2 regions of the Bacillus inaquosorum genome follow, and region 2 is predicted to be linked to the other one. Evidence: a T-box and tRNA genes for the amino acid it is inferred to sense, from the RefSeq annotation. Region 2 holds a T-box; the other holds one or more tRNA genes.
What was found. A T-box is a leader RNA that pairs with one kind of tRNA and senses whether it is charged. The one in region 2 lies ahead of valS (valine--tRNA ligase), so its partner is inferred to be a tRNA-Val.
Positions count from the first base shown of each region.

Region 1 (8,047 bases), 1.6 Mb from region 2:
TTCATCATCATAATACGCTTTGACCGGTATATCGGTCAGTGTTGCTTCATCAATTGTTGATGTCGGAAAGAAAGATTCACCCGGTTTTTTCGGAGTCGGTGCTTGATTGCTGTTAACCGCCACATAAAGCAAGAGCGCGAAAAGCAGAGCAATGATTTTCACAGCCCAGCGGTTGTTTAAGAATTTATCCATTTTTCTTGCCCCTCCAATACCAGCGGTTAGAAGAAGTGTCTCTGGTGTTTTTCTTAAACTCGGCTTCAAGCATTTCTTTCAGTGCTTCTTCCGTCAGCTCTCTGTGAAGGTCGCCGTTCTTCGCCACACTGACGCCGCCGGTCTCTTCAGACACAATAATCGTCAAACTGTCCGTTACTTCGCTGATGCCGACAGCCGCTCTGTGCCGCGTACCCAGTTCTTTTGAAATAAACGGGCTCTCCGAAAGCGGCAGATAACAAGCGGCAGCGGCAATTTCATTATTCTTCATAATCACCGCACCGTCATGAAGCGGAGTGTTCGGAATAAAAATATTGATCAGCAGCTCAGAGCTGACCTTGGCATTCAATGGTATGCCGGTCTCAATATAATCCCCCATTCCAGTATCCCGCTCAATGGTCAGCAGGGCGCCTATACGGCGTTTCGCCATATAATTGATCGCTTTTGTGATTGCCTCAATCGTTTTCTGCTGCGCTTCCTCTACAGGCGTACCGCTCCTTGAAAAAAAGCGGCCGCGGCCGAGCTGTTCAAGCGCTCTTCTCAGCTCAGGCTGAAAAATAATAATAATTGCTAAAAATCCCCATGTTATCGCTTGGTCCATCAGCCATTGAAGCGTGCTGAGGCCCAAGTATTGGCTGGCCATACGAACAAGCACGATCACTACAATTCCTTTTAACAGCTGAACCGCTTTCGTGCCGCGTATCACCATAATCAATTTATATATCACATACCAAACAAGGAGAATATCAACGGCATTGCCGAGGTACTGCAAAAAAGGGATATCCTCAAAAGCCATTTCCTCGTCCTCCAAGATTTCAGTCATTTCGTATTTTGTGTTTTACGTGTTACGCATATGTACTTTACATAGCGAGCCCATTATACCACATTTCGATTTAGCAAGTGAAATGTGCCCGCCTTCTCAGCCCGTAAAAAAAGAGCAAAGCGACTGACGCGCTTTACTCTTTTCCATTTGGATCTAATGCATGGAGTACACTTTTCCCCGCAGACTTCATTTTGTACCATGTCCAGTCGAATAATTGATTGATTTCTTCAATCTGACCGGTGACTTGTCCAGCAGAGGCCATATACTTTTCGCCGTTTACGACGGTTACATCCCCGTCTATTTTTCCTTTAATAATCAGCTTGCCGTTTTTAACAGTGACATCACCTTTGACCGTCTCACCCTCAGGCACGATCACAGTGTTGTTATGCACCACAAGATTCGGCTGCTTGGACACGCTGAAATTGTGGTCATTATGCCAACTGTTTAAAAAACCTCCGCCCATCAAAATGATGAATACCGCAGCAGCTGCGATAACGGGATGGGATCTGAACCATCTTTTCACAGAAGCTCTTTTCTTCTCCTTAGGCAATTTTGCCATGACGTTAGCGGTAAAATTCGCGGGGGCTTCAACATGCGATGTGCTCCGGACGAGCGCTATGGATTTTTCCATCTCATAAAAATGCTTTCTGCATTTCTCGCATGTCTCAAGATGTTCCTTTAATACGTCTTCATCTTTTGGAAGGATATCTCCATCAAGATGCATATGCATAAGCTGCACAATTTGTTCAGGACAGCTCATTTCATCACCCCACTTAAAGATCCCTTAATTGTTTTCTGAGAGCCTCTCTGCCTCTGTGAATCCGCGTTTTTACAGTCCCCACAGGAATGTTCAGAATCTCGCCGATTTCAATTAATCTGAGTTCGTCAATATACTTTAATACGATGACTGTTCTGTATTTGTCAGGAAGCTTTAAAATCTTCTGCTGAATCGTGCTTGAGAGCTCCAGCGACACTACTGCATCTTCAGGCAAAACCCCATCTGCGGCGATTTGTGAATACATGGTCAAGCCTTCCGTACCAGCCACCTCTGCATCGAGGTAATAATCAGGCTTCTTTTTGCGAATGCGGTCAATGGTCAAATTGGTCGCGATTCGATAAAGCCAAGTTGAAAATTTCCGGTTAATATCAAAACTGTCGATATTAACGTACGCTCTGATGAAAGCCTCCTGTGCAATATCCTCCGCCTCATGCACATTGCCAAGCATACGGTAGCAAAGCTGATAAATTTTATCCTTGTAAATATCTACGATGTCCGCAAATGCATTTTGGTCGCCTTTTTTGACTTGCTTAATTCTCTTTTTAATCATCATTTCCATATTTATCTAACCTCTGCCTTCACCGGTCTGTATGTATACGAGCTTCGTTTCAAAAGGTTTCAACTTTTTTATAAAATAAGTTTATCAAATTTTTGGCAGGGTGTAGATGGTAATTCGTGAATAAACTACCTTAACATATTTTTAAAATTACTATACAGACTGAACAGTTAGAAATTGGAATGATTTTAAAAAGAAAAAAAGACACCTTTTGGTCAAAGGTGTCTGTGACTGGGCTAGCTGGATTCGAACCAACGCATGACGGAGTCAAAGTCCGTTGCCTTACCGCTTGGCTATAGCCCAATAATGGTGGAGGGGGGCAGATTCGAACTGCCGAACCCTGAGGGAGCGGATTTACAGTCCGCCGCGTTTAGCCACTTCGCTACCCCTCCATATAGATGTAAGAAAAGAGTGCCGGCAAGAGGACTTGAACCCCCAACCTACTGATTACAAGTCAGTTGCTCTACCAATTGAGCTACACCGGCAAGATGGTGGAGGATGACGGGCTCGAACCGCCGACCCTCTGCTTGTAAGGCAGATGCTCTCCCAGCTGAGCTAATCCTCCAAATGGTGACCCGTACGGGATTCGAACCCGTGTTACCGCCGTGAAAGGGCGGTGTCTTAACCGCTTGACCAACGGGCCGTTTGTGTTCTCGTCGAGCTGACAAAAGTTATTATATACAGGTTACCCCCTGTTTGTAAAGAGGAAAATTAAATTTTTTATTTTCAAACTTTTTAACTCCTTTTTTAACTGAAAAAGCCTCCCAACATTTATCATTTCTTTTATGATAGAGACAAACAAATCAAGAGAGGAGAAACCAATATGATTCTAGTCAGTTCTTGCCTTGGCGGCATTGAATGCAGATACAACGGCTCTCATGCCGCATCGGAGAAAATCAGAAAACTCGTCGAAGAAAATAAAGCAGTTATGGCATGCCCCGAGCTTCTCGGCGGCTTCTCAACTCCCCGCGAACCTGCAGAGATCATCGGAGGCAAAGGCGAGGATGTTCTCAATGGAACCGCGAAAATCGTGACAGCTTCAGGAGAAGATGTAACAGAATTATATATGGAAGGCGCCGCTAAAACATTAGCTTACGCAAAAGAAATCAATGCCTCTGCCGTCATATTAAAAGAAAACAGTCCATCGTGCGGAAGCAGTTTTATCTATAACGGCACATTCTCTGGCAAAAAAATCGCCGGCAGCGGAGTGACTGCCGCACTGCTAAAACAAGCGGGCTACCGCGTCATTTCAGAAAACCAGCTAGACGACATATTGTAAGGAGGCCACCACATGACTCAAGACATTTCTTTATCCTTCTATAAGCCTGAACATTTGCCGGAGCTTCAATCATTCACGCTAAATAACGATGACAAACGCTTTACCTCTCTCCCCAAAGAGGTGCTGACTCAGGCCCTGGGCATACAGGACCGATATCCAGTTGTCATCTTAAAAGACGATCTGCCAGTCGGTTTTTTCATTTTACATACATCAAAAGAAACGCTTGCACCCTATTCTAACAATCCATTTGCTTTACTGCTCAGTTCCCTGTCTTTAAATGCTATGCATCACGGGAAAGGCTATGCCAAAAAAGCAATGCTTCAGCTTCCCTCTTTTGTGAGCGGTTATTTTCCATGGTGCGATGAAATCATCTTGGCCGTCAATCACCTGAACACACGAGCAAAGCACCTTTATATGAAAAGCGGGTTCCTTGATAAAGGACGGCGAAGAATCGGGCCGCTCGGGGAACAGCTGATTCTTCATTATTTCTTATAGTCTTGCATGAAATAAAATTTTAAAAATACAAAAACATAGTTGAAATATCATGACAGAAATGAATATACTGAATAATAAGATATATTATTTTTAAACAGGGGGGCATCCTCATGTCAGAACCATTAAACCTTCACCGTCTTACAACGGAATCACGTAATAGCCAAACAGCGGAAATCCACAAAGCAAACACGCTCGGCATCCTCAAAATGATTAATAACGAAGATTTGAAAGTTGCTGCCGCCGTTCAGCAGGTTCTCCCCGATATTAAAACAGCTGTAGACTGCGCGTACGACTCGTTTCAAAATGGAGGCCGCCTCATATACACAGGCGCCGGCACAAGCGGCAGACTCGGTGTCATGGATGCTGTTGAATGTCCTCCCACCTACAGCGTAAGCCCAGATCAGGTCATCGGAATCATGGCTGGAGGCCCCAAAGCATTTTTGCAGGCAGCAGAGGGCATTGAAGACAGTGAAGAAGCAGGAGCTGAGGATTTAAAAAACATACAACTCACTTCAAACGACACCGTCATTGCCATCGCAGCAAGCGGGCGCACACCCTATGCCTCAGGCGCCCTAACATACGCCCGCAAAGTCGGAGCACACACCATCGCCCTTACCTGTAATGAAAATTCCGCCATCAGCAAGGATGCGGATCACAGCATTGAGGTTGTCGTCGGACCTGAGGCCATTACAGGATCAACACGTATGAAAGCCGCAACCGCTCATAAAATGATTCTAAACATGATATCCACCGCAGTAATGGTCAAAATCGGCAAGGTTTACGAAAACTTGATGGTGGACGTCAACGTCAGCAACAAAAAACTAAAAGAACGTGCCATCAGCATCATCCAAAGCCTCACAAACGCTTCATACGACACAGCCAGAAATACACTGGAACAAGCCGATCATCACGTCAAAACGGCAATCGTCATGCTCAAAACACGTACAGATCAGGAACAAGCTAAGACATTGCTTAATGAAGCAAACGGTTTTATAGACAAAGCAATCGAAAATTACCATTCATGATAAGGAGAGACCAAGAATGGCAGCAGGCGGTTTAGCCATCATCCAATCAATGAAGCACAAGCTCCCTCCATCCGAGCGTAAACTTGCAGATTACATCCTAACTCATCCCCACAAAGCAATCGAAAGCACTGTTAGTGAAATCAGTGCCTTAGCCAATTCAAGTGACGCTGCCGTCATCAGGCTCTGCAAATCACTCGGATTAAAGGGATTTCAAGATTTAAAAATGAGAGTAGCAGGGGATCTGGCAAAGCCTACTTTACAGGGCTACCGGGACATTGCTCCCCACGAACCGCTGCACTCCATTTCTGAAAAGACAGCCGGCAATGCCATTCAGGCCATTCAGGATACTTCAGACCTGATGGACTACAAAGAGCTGGAACGAGCGGTTTCTCTGCTTCTCAAAGCTCACACTGTGCATTTTATCGGCGTCGGGGCTTCCGGCATTGTCGCCAAGGACGCCCAGCAAAAATGGCTTCGCATTCATAAACAAGCTACCGCGTTCTCAGACACTCACCTTGTGGCATCTTTAATTGCAAATGCAGATAAGGATGACATCGTATTCGCCATTTCGTTTTCGGGAGAGACGCAGGAAATCATTGAACTGCTCACCATGGCTAAGGAAAAAGGCATCACAACGATCAGCCTCACACAATTCAGTCAGACATCCGTCTCTGCGCTGGCTGATGTCCCGTTGTACACAGCACATTCCAACGAAGCCCTGATTCGAAGTGCAGCCACTTCCTCCCGCCTCGCTCAGCTTTTTATGATTGATGTTTTGTTTTTAGGCATGGCCGCTGAGCAGTATGAAGAAACAACCGGCTATATCGATAAAACGAGAGCAGCCATACAATCTATGAGAAAAAAATAAGACATCTTGAAGAGGAGGGGTTTTGATGAGCAAAGAAAATAACTACAATCATCTCGCAAAGAAAATCCTTGAGCTATGCGGAGGAAAATCCAATATTTCCTCATATACTCATTGCATGACACGCCTGCGTATTACGCCTTACGATGAAAACAAAACAGATATTCAGGCCTTAAGAGACCTGGACGGCGTATTAGGAGTCGTTGAAGCTGAAACCTTACAAATCATCCTCGGCACCGGAGTCGTCAATCATGTCACAGCCGCTTTCTCAAAGCTCGTGTCAGAAGAAGAAGGTGTCGATGTCAAAGAAGCAGCTGCCAAAAAGAAAGCAGATATAAATCGGAAAAACGCCACTCCTTTTAAACTATTCTTACGTAAAATTGCCAGCATCTTTATCCCTCTTATTCCCGCACTCGTCGCTTCCGGTTTAATCACTGGGATTACCAAAGCAATTATACAAGCCGGATGGCTCTCTGCAGAATCACAAATCGCTGTTATCCTGACAGTCATCGGATCAGGACTGTTCACATATCTCGGCATCCTCGTCGGCATTAACGCATCGAAAGAATTTGGCGGTACACCCGCTCTTGGGGCTTTGGCAGGGATCTTGATTATTAATCCGGAGATCGCAAAGATCAGTTTATTCGGAGAACAGCTTCTTCCGGGCAGGGGAGGTCTGATCGGAGTTCTTTTCGCAGCCATATTCATTGCTTACACCGAACAATTTATCCGCCGTTTTATTCCTCAATCTCTCGATATCATTGTCACCCCAACCGTTTCACTATTAATCACCGGAATCGTCACATATGTCGTATTTATGCCTTTAGGCGGCTTCATTTCTGATGCCATTACATCTGGCCTTCTGTCCATCCTGGACATCGGCGGCATCGCTGCAGGCTTTATTCTGGGCGCAACCTTCCTTCCTCTCGTCGTGACCGGACTGCATCAAGGCTTGACGCCTGTGCACATGGAACTGATCAATTCAATCGGCAATGATCCTTTGCTCCCTATTCTGGCTATGGGAGGTGCAGGACAGGTAGGCGCGGCCTTTGCCATCTTTGTGAAAACGAAAAAAACAACATTGAGAAAAGCGATCGCCGGAGGGCTTCCTTCGGGGCTGCTCGGCATTGGTGAACCGCTTATTTTCGGAGTCACGCTGCCGCTCGGCCGTCCGTTTTTAACAGCATGCCTAGGTGCCGGAATCGGCGGCGCTTTTCAAGCTTATTTTCAGGTAGCCACCTTTGCGATCGGTGTCTCCGGGCTGCCGCTTTCCTTTCTCGTCCTGCCATCACAAATCATCCTATATATCGTCGGGCTCTTTATTTCATACGCGGCCGGTTTTTTATTGACCTACGCATTCGGGTATAAAGATGAAATGGCTTCTCAGTTCGATTAAATTGTTTCTGTTTTTGGGATAGTAACGGGATAGAAGCACGGAAAGGAGCAAGCCTGTGAAAACTAAAACATTGTCCTTACTCAGTGCCATTTTAATCCTATCTATATTGACGCCAAATGAAACCTTCGCGCAAACAGCAGATTACCAAGTTGAGCCGAAAACCATAAATGCAGAAACTGCACAATTCTCGTCGAAGAAACTAAGGAAGGTTGATCAGATGATTGAACGGGATATTGCAGCAGGATTTCCAGGCGCCGTTCTTGTCGTCGTGAAGGATGGCCGCATCATAAAAAAAGAAGCATACGGCTACAGTAAAAAGTACGAAGGATCAGAACTGCTGCGCCGTCCGGTAAAAATGAAAACCCGCACGATGTTTGACTTAGCCTCTAATACGAAAATGTACGCAACTAATTTTGCATTGCAGCGCTTAGTCAGCCAAGGAAAACTCGACGTCTATGAAAAGGTTTCTGCATATTTGCCTGATTTCAAAGATCAGCCGGGAGACCTTATTAAAGGAAAAAACAAGATTCGTGTCATCGATGTTCTCCAGCACCAGTCCGGGCTCCCCTCAAGCTTTTACTTTTACACGCCGGAAAAAGCCGGCATGTACTATTCTCAGG
Region 1 is NZ_CP096592.1:192,947-200,993, reverse strand. Features, by position in the region: gene cdaR (CdaA regulatory protein CdaR) at 1-192, opposite strand, end outside; gene cdaA (diadenylate cyclase CdaA) at 185-1,006, opposite strand; gene rsiW (anti-sigma-W factor RsiW) at 1,167-1,793, opposite strand; gene sigW (RNA polymerase sigma factor SigW) at 1,807-2,370, opposite strand; tRNA gene M1M80_RS01125 (tRNA-Gln) at 2,599-2,670, opposite strand; tRNA gene M1M80_RS01120 (tRNA-Tyr) at 2,675-2,759, opposite strand; tRNA gene M1M80_RS01115 (tRNA-Thr) at 2,780-2,852, opposite strand; tRNA gene M1M80_RS01110 (tRNA-Val) at 2,857-2,932, opposite strand; tRNA gene M1M80_RS01105 (tRNA-Glu) at 2,936-3,010, opposite strand; gene M1M80_RS01100 (2-thiouracil desulfurase family protein) at 3,191-3,646, shown strand; gene M1M80_RS01095 (GNAT family N-acetyltransferase) at 3,659-4,141, shown strand; gene murQ (N-acetylmuramic acid 6-phosphate etherase) at 4,252-5,166, shown strand; gene M1M80_RS01085 (MurR/RpiR family transcriptional regulator) at 5,183-6,034, shown strand; gene M1M80_RS01080 (PTS transporter subunit EIIC) at 6,060-7,427, shown strand; gene pbp4b (penicillin binding protein PBP4B) at 7,483-8,047, shown strand, end outside.
Region 1: it encodes a tRNA-Val, which carries the amino acid that the T-box ahead of valS (valine--tRNA ligase) is inferred to sense. The anticodon was not compared.

Region 2 (8,047 bases):
TTAAAATTTGAGGGCTGCTACCACGGGCACGGCGATTCTCTCTTGATTAAAGCAGGTTCAGGAGTGGCCACTCTTGGTCTGCCTGACAGCCCTGGTGTGCCTGAAGGCATTGCGAAAAACACCATCACCGTTCCTTACAATGATTTAGAAAGTATAAAGCTTGCTTTCCAGCAATTCGGTGAAGACATTGCGGGTGTTATCGTAGAGCCGGTTGCCGGAAATATGGGAGTTGTTCCGCCGCAAGAAGGCTTCCTGCAAGGTCTGCGTGATATCACTGAGCAATACGGTTCCCTGCTGATTTTTGATGAAGTGATGACGGGCTTCCGGGTCGATTATAACTGTGCTCAAGGCTATTTCGGCGTAACGCCTGATCTGACTTGTTTAGGAAAAGTGATCGGGGGCGGACTTCCTGTCGGCGCTTATGGAGGCAAGGCTGACATCATGGAGCAGATCGCTCCGAGCGGTCCGATTTATCAGGCCGGTACATTGTCAGGCAACCCGCTTGCGATGACGGCTGGCTTAGAAACATTAAAACAGCTGACACCTGATTCCTACAAGAATTTCATCAAAAAAGGTGACAGGCTGGAAGAAGGCATTTCAAAAGCGGCTGAGGCTCATGGCATTCCGCATACCTTTAACCGCGCAGGTTCGATGATCGGTTTCTTCTTTACAAACGAACCTGTCATCAATTATGAAACAGCTAAATCATCTGATTTAAAGCTGTTTGCTAAATATTATAAAGGGATGGCAAATGAAGGTGTATTCCTTCCGCCATCACAATTCGAAGGCCTTTTCCTTTCAACGGCCCATACTGATGAAGATATTGAAAAAACAATCCAGGCAGCTGAGAAAGTATTCGCTGAGATCAGCCGCGGATAAGAGTGAAAAACCGGTATCAAGGACATCCTTGTACCGGTTTTTTCTGTGCTCTCCCACTCATATTTTCCCCAGTTCATACATACACCTTTAGTGACATCTAATTTTAAGGATTAGATGAAAGGAGGATATGAACTTGCCGCAAAATCATCGATTGCAATTTTCTGTAGAAGAATCGATCTGTTTCCAAAAAGGACAGGAAGTTTCTGAACTGCTTTCTATTTCATTAGATCCTGATATTAGGGTTCAAGAAGTAAATGATTATGTATCAATCAGAGGATCGCTTGAACTTACAGGTGAGTACAACATAGATCAAAACAAACATACTGAAGAGTTTTATACAGATAAGCGGTTTGTTGAAGAAGTCAGAAAGAGAGAGGATGGAAGTGCGGAACTGACTCACTGTTTTCCTGTGGATATTACCATTCCGAAAAATAAAGTGAGCCATTTACAGGATGTCTTCGTCTTTATTGACGCATTTGACTATCAATTAACGGATTCGCGCATTTTAACGATTCAGGCTGATTTAGCGATCGAAGGGCTTTTGGATGATACGGCAGATAAAGAGCCGGAGATTCCTCTATATGAAGCTCCTGCGGCATTTAGAGAGGAAGAGCTTTCTGAGCCGCCGATACACAGTGCATTAGAAACGGATGCAGATCCGGCAGAGGAAGCAATTATGCAGGATGAACCGCCAGAACTTTTTGTCTCGAAAACCGGGCTTCGTGAAGAGCTGGAAACAGAAAAAGCAGAATCTGCGCCTCCGGAATCAGTTGCTTCAGAACCAGAGGCGCGAGAAGGTGTGAAAGAAGAAGCCGAGCCAGCAGAGCTTGTAGTGCCGGAAGCGGAGTCTCGTGAAGAATCGGAAACAGAAGAAGCTGAGCCAGAACCTAATGCATCAGAAATAGAAATTCAAGAGATCGTTAAAGCAGAAAAAGAAACGCCAGAGCCAGCAGCTGCATTAGCAGATGTTCGGATAGACGCGGACTCTCCAGCAGAGGCAGAGCTTCGTGAAGGTTCTGGAGCAGAAGAATCGCCTGCTTTGGAAGCTGAGCTACAAGAAGAGACTGCAATTGAAGAGGAAAAAGCAGAAACACCAGTGTCCTCTATTCTTGAATATGCGTTGCGTCAAGAGGCTCAAAATGAAGAAGCAGATCAATCGGAACAGGCTGAGTCCGCACTTCGTCAAGAAGCAGATCAACCGGAGCAGGCTGAGCCCGTACTTCGTCAAGAAGCAGATCAATCGGAACAGGCTGAGCCCGCACTTCGTCAAGAAGCAGATCAATCGGAACAGGCTGAGCCCGCACTTCGTCAAGAAAAGAAAGAAGCAAATCAACCGGAACAGGCTGAGCCCGCACTTCGTCAAGAAAAGAAAGAAGCAAATCAACCGGAACAGGCTGAGCCCGCACTTCATCAAGAAAAGAAAGAAGCAGATCAACCGGAACAGGCTGAGCCCGCACTTCATCAAGAAAAGAAAGAAGCAGATCAATCGAAACAGGCTGAGCCAGTACTTCGTCAAGAAAAGAAAGAAGCAGATCAACCGGAACAGGCTGAGCCCGCACTTCGTCAAGAAAAGAAAGAAGCAGATCAACCGGAACAGGCTGGGCCCGCACTTCGTCAAGAAGCGGATGAAGCTTCGGAGACTGTGACTGAGGCGGTTCTCTCTATAGAGGAAAGTAGAGAGAGGAAACCAGCATCAGCTGCATATGCAGAGAATGCCGAAGCCGATTCACATCATCCTACTAATCAAAAAGCAAGCTCGAAGGAGGCATCTCAAGAAGAAGAGCTTGCACCGGCATACCGCACCTTCCTGCCCGAACAAGAAGATGGGGATTCTTTTTATTCAGCGCCTAAACTATTGGAGGAGGAAGAACAAGAGGAAGAAAGCTTTGAAATTGAAGTGAGAAAAATACCTCCGGCTGAAGAGCCTGAGGAAGAAACACCTTTTCAATCCTTCCAGCTGCCTGAAACATCTGAGACTGAAAGGAAGGAAGCGGATGCTGTTCCTAGGGTTACTCCTGCTGCTGAAACGAAGGAATCTCAAACAAAAGAAAGTAATAATTCTCTTTATTTAACAAAACTCTTTACGAGAGAAGAGGATGAGTTTTCGAGAATGAAAATATGCATTGTTCAGCAGGAAGACACGATCGAACGTTTATGCGAACGGTATGAAATCACCTCCCAGCAGCTGATCAGGATGAATTCCTTAGCCTTGGATGATGAATTGAAAGCAGGCCAGATCCTTTATATTCCTCAATATAACAACAGCCATGCGTAAGCCGTAAGCGATCGGAAAATGTGGTGAATGGAATGGAAGAAACCCAATCGGTTCTTCAGGAATACGGACTGACTGCTCAATTTATTGAGCCTGTCAGTCCTCTTGTATGGAAAGTGTATACAGACTACGGCGTATTCGCCCTGAAAAAATTGAAATCGGTTCGCAGCAAACAGTTTACAGATCATATGGTGGCGATTGAGGAAAAAGGTTTTCGTTCATTTGTTCCCGTTTACAGAACAAATAGCGGTGAGTTTTTCTCAGCGGGCGTACAATCAGGAGATTCCTATTATTTAATGCCTTGGCTCCAATTTGACCAAGAGGAAGAACGGGATCAGAAACATGCTTATTTATTTAGAGAAGCAGCCCGTCTTCACGAGAGAACTGCACAGGAAATGAAGGTCAGCCGTAATGATATTGAACGTTATTACGGACAAACGAAAAAAAAGTGGGAAAATGATAAAATTTTCTATGAACAGTTTGTGGACAGAGCGGAGAAGGAATGGTACCTTTCCCCTTTTGAACTCCAAGCCGTAACCTATTTTTCAGAAACCATTTCCGCGGTGAACTTTGCACTGGAGCGGTTGGAGGACTGGTATGAGTCGGCAAAAGAAAAGGGCATCTCAAGGGTTGTGATGAACCACGGCAGCCTATCTATACACCATTTTCTGTATAATGACGCCGGGACCGGGTATTTCACAAACTTCGAAAGAGCGTCTGCCGGCCCGCCGCAAAACGACTTGCTCGGCTTTTATACAAAAATGTTCAGAGGCTTTCCAAAAGCTTGTCCGGAATGTGTTGAATGGTTTTATGCATACACGAAATCATTCCCTTTGCGTGAAGCCGAAGTCAGTCTTTTTCTCAGCTATATGGCATATCCGGCAGCCATGTACAAGGTGCTGAACCGTTATCAAACCGGGAAAAGACAGCATGAAAAAGATGAATGTGCGCATTTATTAAAGGCTTACTGGCAAATGAAAAATATAGAGCCGTTTGTGATGAAAATTCATCAGATTGAACAAGAGAAAAAATTTCAGGCTGAAAACGAGTCCACGTCTTAATGGCGCGGACTTGTTTGTTTATATCCATTCTAAATGAAGAGCGCAAGCTAAAAAGATTAGGATTGCGAGCAGCAAAACATCAAAGGTTGTCGGAAAGAAAATAGTTCTGATCCCTTGAAAAATTGTAATGGGGATAATCACTTGCGCGGATACAAGCCGAATTTGCCTGACCCACGGCGGCAGTGAATAAGAGCTGAATCGTTTCTTCACGGTGCATCCTCCTCTACGCATTTACAAGCATCATATGTAAACTTGGGCAATAGGTGCCTGCCCATTTGTATAGAAAGCGGTGTTTTTGGAAAAGATGATTGACGAATCAAAAACACTTTTACTATAATAAAGAACATAAATAATGTATATAATGAGCTGATAAATACACCTGCTTAGAACGGGAAGAGTACAAAAAAGGCGCATGCAGAGAGAGAAGCCGTTTGCTGAAAGGCTTCTTATGTTGTCTGATTGGAAGGTCGCCCGGGAGCATAATTTCTTGAAAGAAGAGTAGAGAAATTCGGGAAACACCCGTTATCCGTTATAAGTGCATGAACTGATAGAGTTCATGAAAAAAGGTGGTACCGCGAAAGAGCTTTTCGTCCTTTTATAGGGATGAAAAGCTCTTTTTTCGTTCTCAGCCATTTTTAAACATGCTGGAGGGTTATCATGGAAACAAATGAACAAACAATGCCGACGAAATACGATCCGGCAGCGGTTGAAAAAGACAGATATGATTTTTGGCTAAAAGGCAAATTTTTTGAAGCGGGCAGTGACCAGACAAAAGAGCCATATGCTGTTGTCATTCCGCCGCCAAACGTAACAGGAAGACTTCACCTTGGCCACGCGTGGGACACAACGCTGCAAGACATTGTAACAAGAATGAAACGCATGCAGGGCTATGATGTGCTGTGGCTTCCGGGTATGGACCACGCCGGCATCGCGACACAGGCTAAAGTGGAAGCGAAACTTCGTGAAGAAGGCAAATCCCGCTACGATTTGGGGCGCGAGAAATTCCTCGAAGAAACATGGAAGTGGAAGGAAGAGTACGCTGACTTTATTCGCAGCCAGTGGGCCAAATTAGGGCTTGGCCTTGATTATTCCCGTGAACGCTTTACGCTGGATGAAGGCTTAAGCAAAGCAGTTCGCGAAGTTTTCGTTAAGCTTTATGAAAAAGGCCTGATCTACAGAGGCGAATATATTATTAACTGGGACCCTGCAACAAAAACAGCTCTATCCGACATTGAGGTTATTTACAAAGATGTTCAGGGCGCGTTCTATCATATGAGCTATCCGCTCACAGACGGTTCAGGCTCGATTGAAATTGCGACGACACGTCCTGAAACGATGCTCGGTGATACAGCTGTTGCCGTTCACCCTGAAGATGAGCGCTATAAGCACCTTATCGGAAAAACGGTAATCCTGCCGATTACAAATCGTGAAATTCCGATTGTCGGTGATGACTATGTAGATATGGAATTTGGTTCAGGTGCAGTGAAAATTACGCCTGCTCATGATCCGAACGACTTCGAGCTTGGAAACCGCCACAATTTAGAAAGAATTCTTGTCATGAATGAAGACGGAACGATGAATGAAAATGCCCTGCAATATCAAGGTATGGATCGTTTTGAATGCCGCAAAAAGCTCGTGAAAGATTTACAGGATGCGGGAGTTCTCTTCAAAATCGAAGATCATATGCACTCTGTCGGCCATAGTGAACGAAGCGGGGCTGTTGTGGAGCCTTATCTTTCAACACAATGGTTTGTGCGCATGCAGCCGCTTGCTGATGCAGCGATTGAGCTGCAAAAGAAAGAAGAAAAAGTTAACTTTGTGCCTGACCGTTTCGAAAAAACGTATTTACACTGGATGGAAAACATCCGCGACTGGTGTATTTCCCGTCAGCTGTGGTGGGGCCACCGCATTCCTGCTTGGTATCATAAAGAAACAGGCGAGTTATATGTTGGGCTTGAAGCGCCTGAGGACAGCGAAAATTGGGAACAGGATACAGATGTACTGGATACATGGTTCAGTTCTGCGCTCTGGCCTTTCTCCACTATGGGCTGGCCTGATGTAACGGCTGAAGACTTTAAACGCTACTATCCGACAGATGTTCTCGTTACAGGGTACGACATCATTTTCTTCTGGGTGTCTCGCATGATTTTCCAAGCGATTGAATTTACAGAAGAGCGCCCGTTCAAAGATGTTTTAATTCATGGCTTAATCCGTGACGAGCAAGGCCGGAAAATGAGTAAATCTCTTGGCAACGGTGTCGATCCGATGGATGTCATTGACAAGTACGGAGCCGATTCTTTACGTTATTTCCTTGCGACTGGAAGCTCTCCTGGCCAGGATCTGCGCTTCAGCTATGAAAAAGTGGAATCGACTTGGAATTTTGCCAATAAAATTTGGAATGCCTCCCGTTTTGCATTAATGAACATGGATGGCATGACGTACGATGAGCTTGATCTGTCAGGCGAAAAATCAGTAGCTGACAAGTGGATTTTAACGCGATTAAATGAAACGATCGAGCATGTGACCCAGCTTGCTGATCGATATGAATTTGGTGAAGTCGGGCGCCATTTATATAACTTTATTTGGGACGATTTCTGTGATTGGTATATTGAAATGGCGAAGCTTCCGCTTTACGGAGAGGACGAAGCGGCTAAGAAAACAACCCGTTCTATCCTTGCTTACGTACTGGATCAAACGATGCGCCTCCTCCATCCGTTTATGCCATTCTTAACGGAAGAAATTTGGCAGCACCTTCCTCACCAAGGGGAATCGATTACAGTAAGTCAATGGCCTGTTGTAGTGCCGGAACATACTGATACTGAAGCGGCAGCTGACATGAAGCTTCTTGTTGAGCTGATCCGTTCTGTACGTAATATCCGCAGTGAAGTCAATACGCCAATGAGCAAGCAGGTTGAACTGTATATTAAAACAAGCACAGACGAAATAGCAGCCCGCCTCGAGGCGAACCGTTCATACGTTGAACGCTTTACGAATCCGAGCGTACTTAAAATCGGCACTGATATCGAAGCTGTTGATAAAGCGATGACGGCTGTTGTCTCAGGAGCAGAGGTTATTCTTCCGCTAGAAGGCTTAATTAATATTGATGAAGAAATTGCCCGTCTGCAAAAAGAATTCGATAAGTTGACGAAAGAAGTCGAGCGTGTCCAAAAGAAACTTGGTAATGAAGGATTTATGAAAAAAGCGCCTGCGCACGTAATTGATGAAGAACGTGAAAAAGAAAAAGATTATGTGGCAAAGCGTGACGCTGTTCAAAAACGAATGGCTGAGCTGAAGGGCTAATGAAAAGCCGGGGCGGTTTCTATAGAAACCGCCTTGACTTATAAAAGAGGGGATTATCATTGTTTACTGCATATGAAGAAGCGCGCAGCTGGATTCACGGGCGGCTGAAATTCGGAGTGAAGCCCGGACTCGGCCGAATGAAGCAGCTGATGGCGCGGTTAGGCCATCCTGAAAAAAAAATCCGCGCGTTCCACGTAGCAGGAACAAACGGCAAAGGATCAACCGTCGCTTTTATCCGTTCTATGCTGCAAGAAGCCGGATATTCGGTTGGAACGTTTACGTCACCTTATATCATTACGTTTAATGAACGGATCAGCGTAAACGGGACACCGATTTCAGATGAGGAATGGACAACACTCGTTAATCAGATTAAACCGCACGTTGAAGCATTAGATCAAACGGACTACGGCCAGCCGACAGAATTTGAAATTATGACGGCTTGTGCATTTTTATATTTTGCTGAGTTTCATAAGGTCGACTTTGTTATTTTTGAAACAGGTTTGGGCGGTAGATTCGACTCTACCAATGTGGTTGA
Region 2 is NZ_CP096592.1:2,857,331-2,865,377, reverse strand. Features, by position in the region: gene hemL (glutamate-1-semialdehyde 2,1-aminomutase) at 1-879, shown strand, start outside; gene M1M80_RS14550 (LysM peptidoglycan-binding domain-containing protein) at 1,013-3,154, shown strand; gene cotN (spore coat protein CotN) at 3,187-4,212, shown strand; gene M1M80_RS14540 (hypothetical protein) at 4,231-4,422, opposite strand; T-box leader at 4,588-4,810, shown strand; gene valS (valine--tRNA ligase) at 4,870-7,512, shown strand; gene M1M80_RS14530 (bifunctional folylpolyglutamate synthase/dihydrofolate synthase) at 7,572-8,047, shown strand, end outside.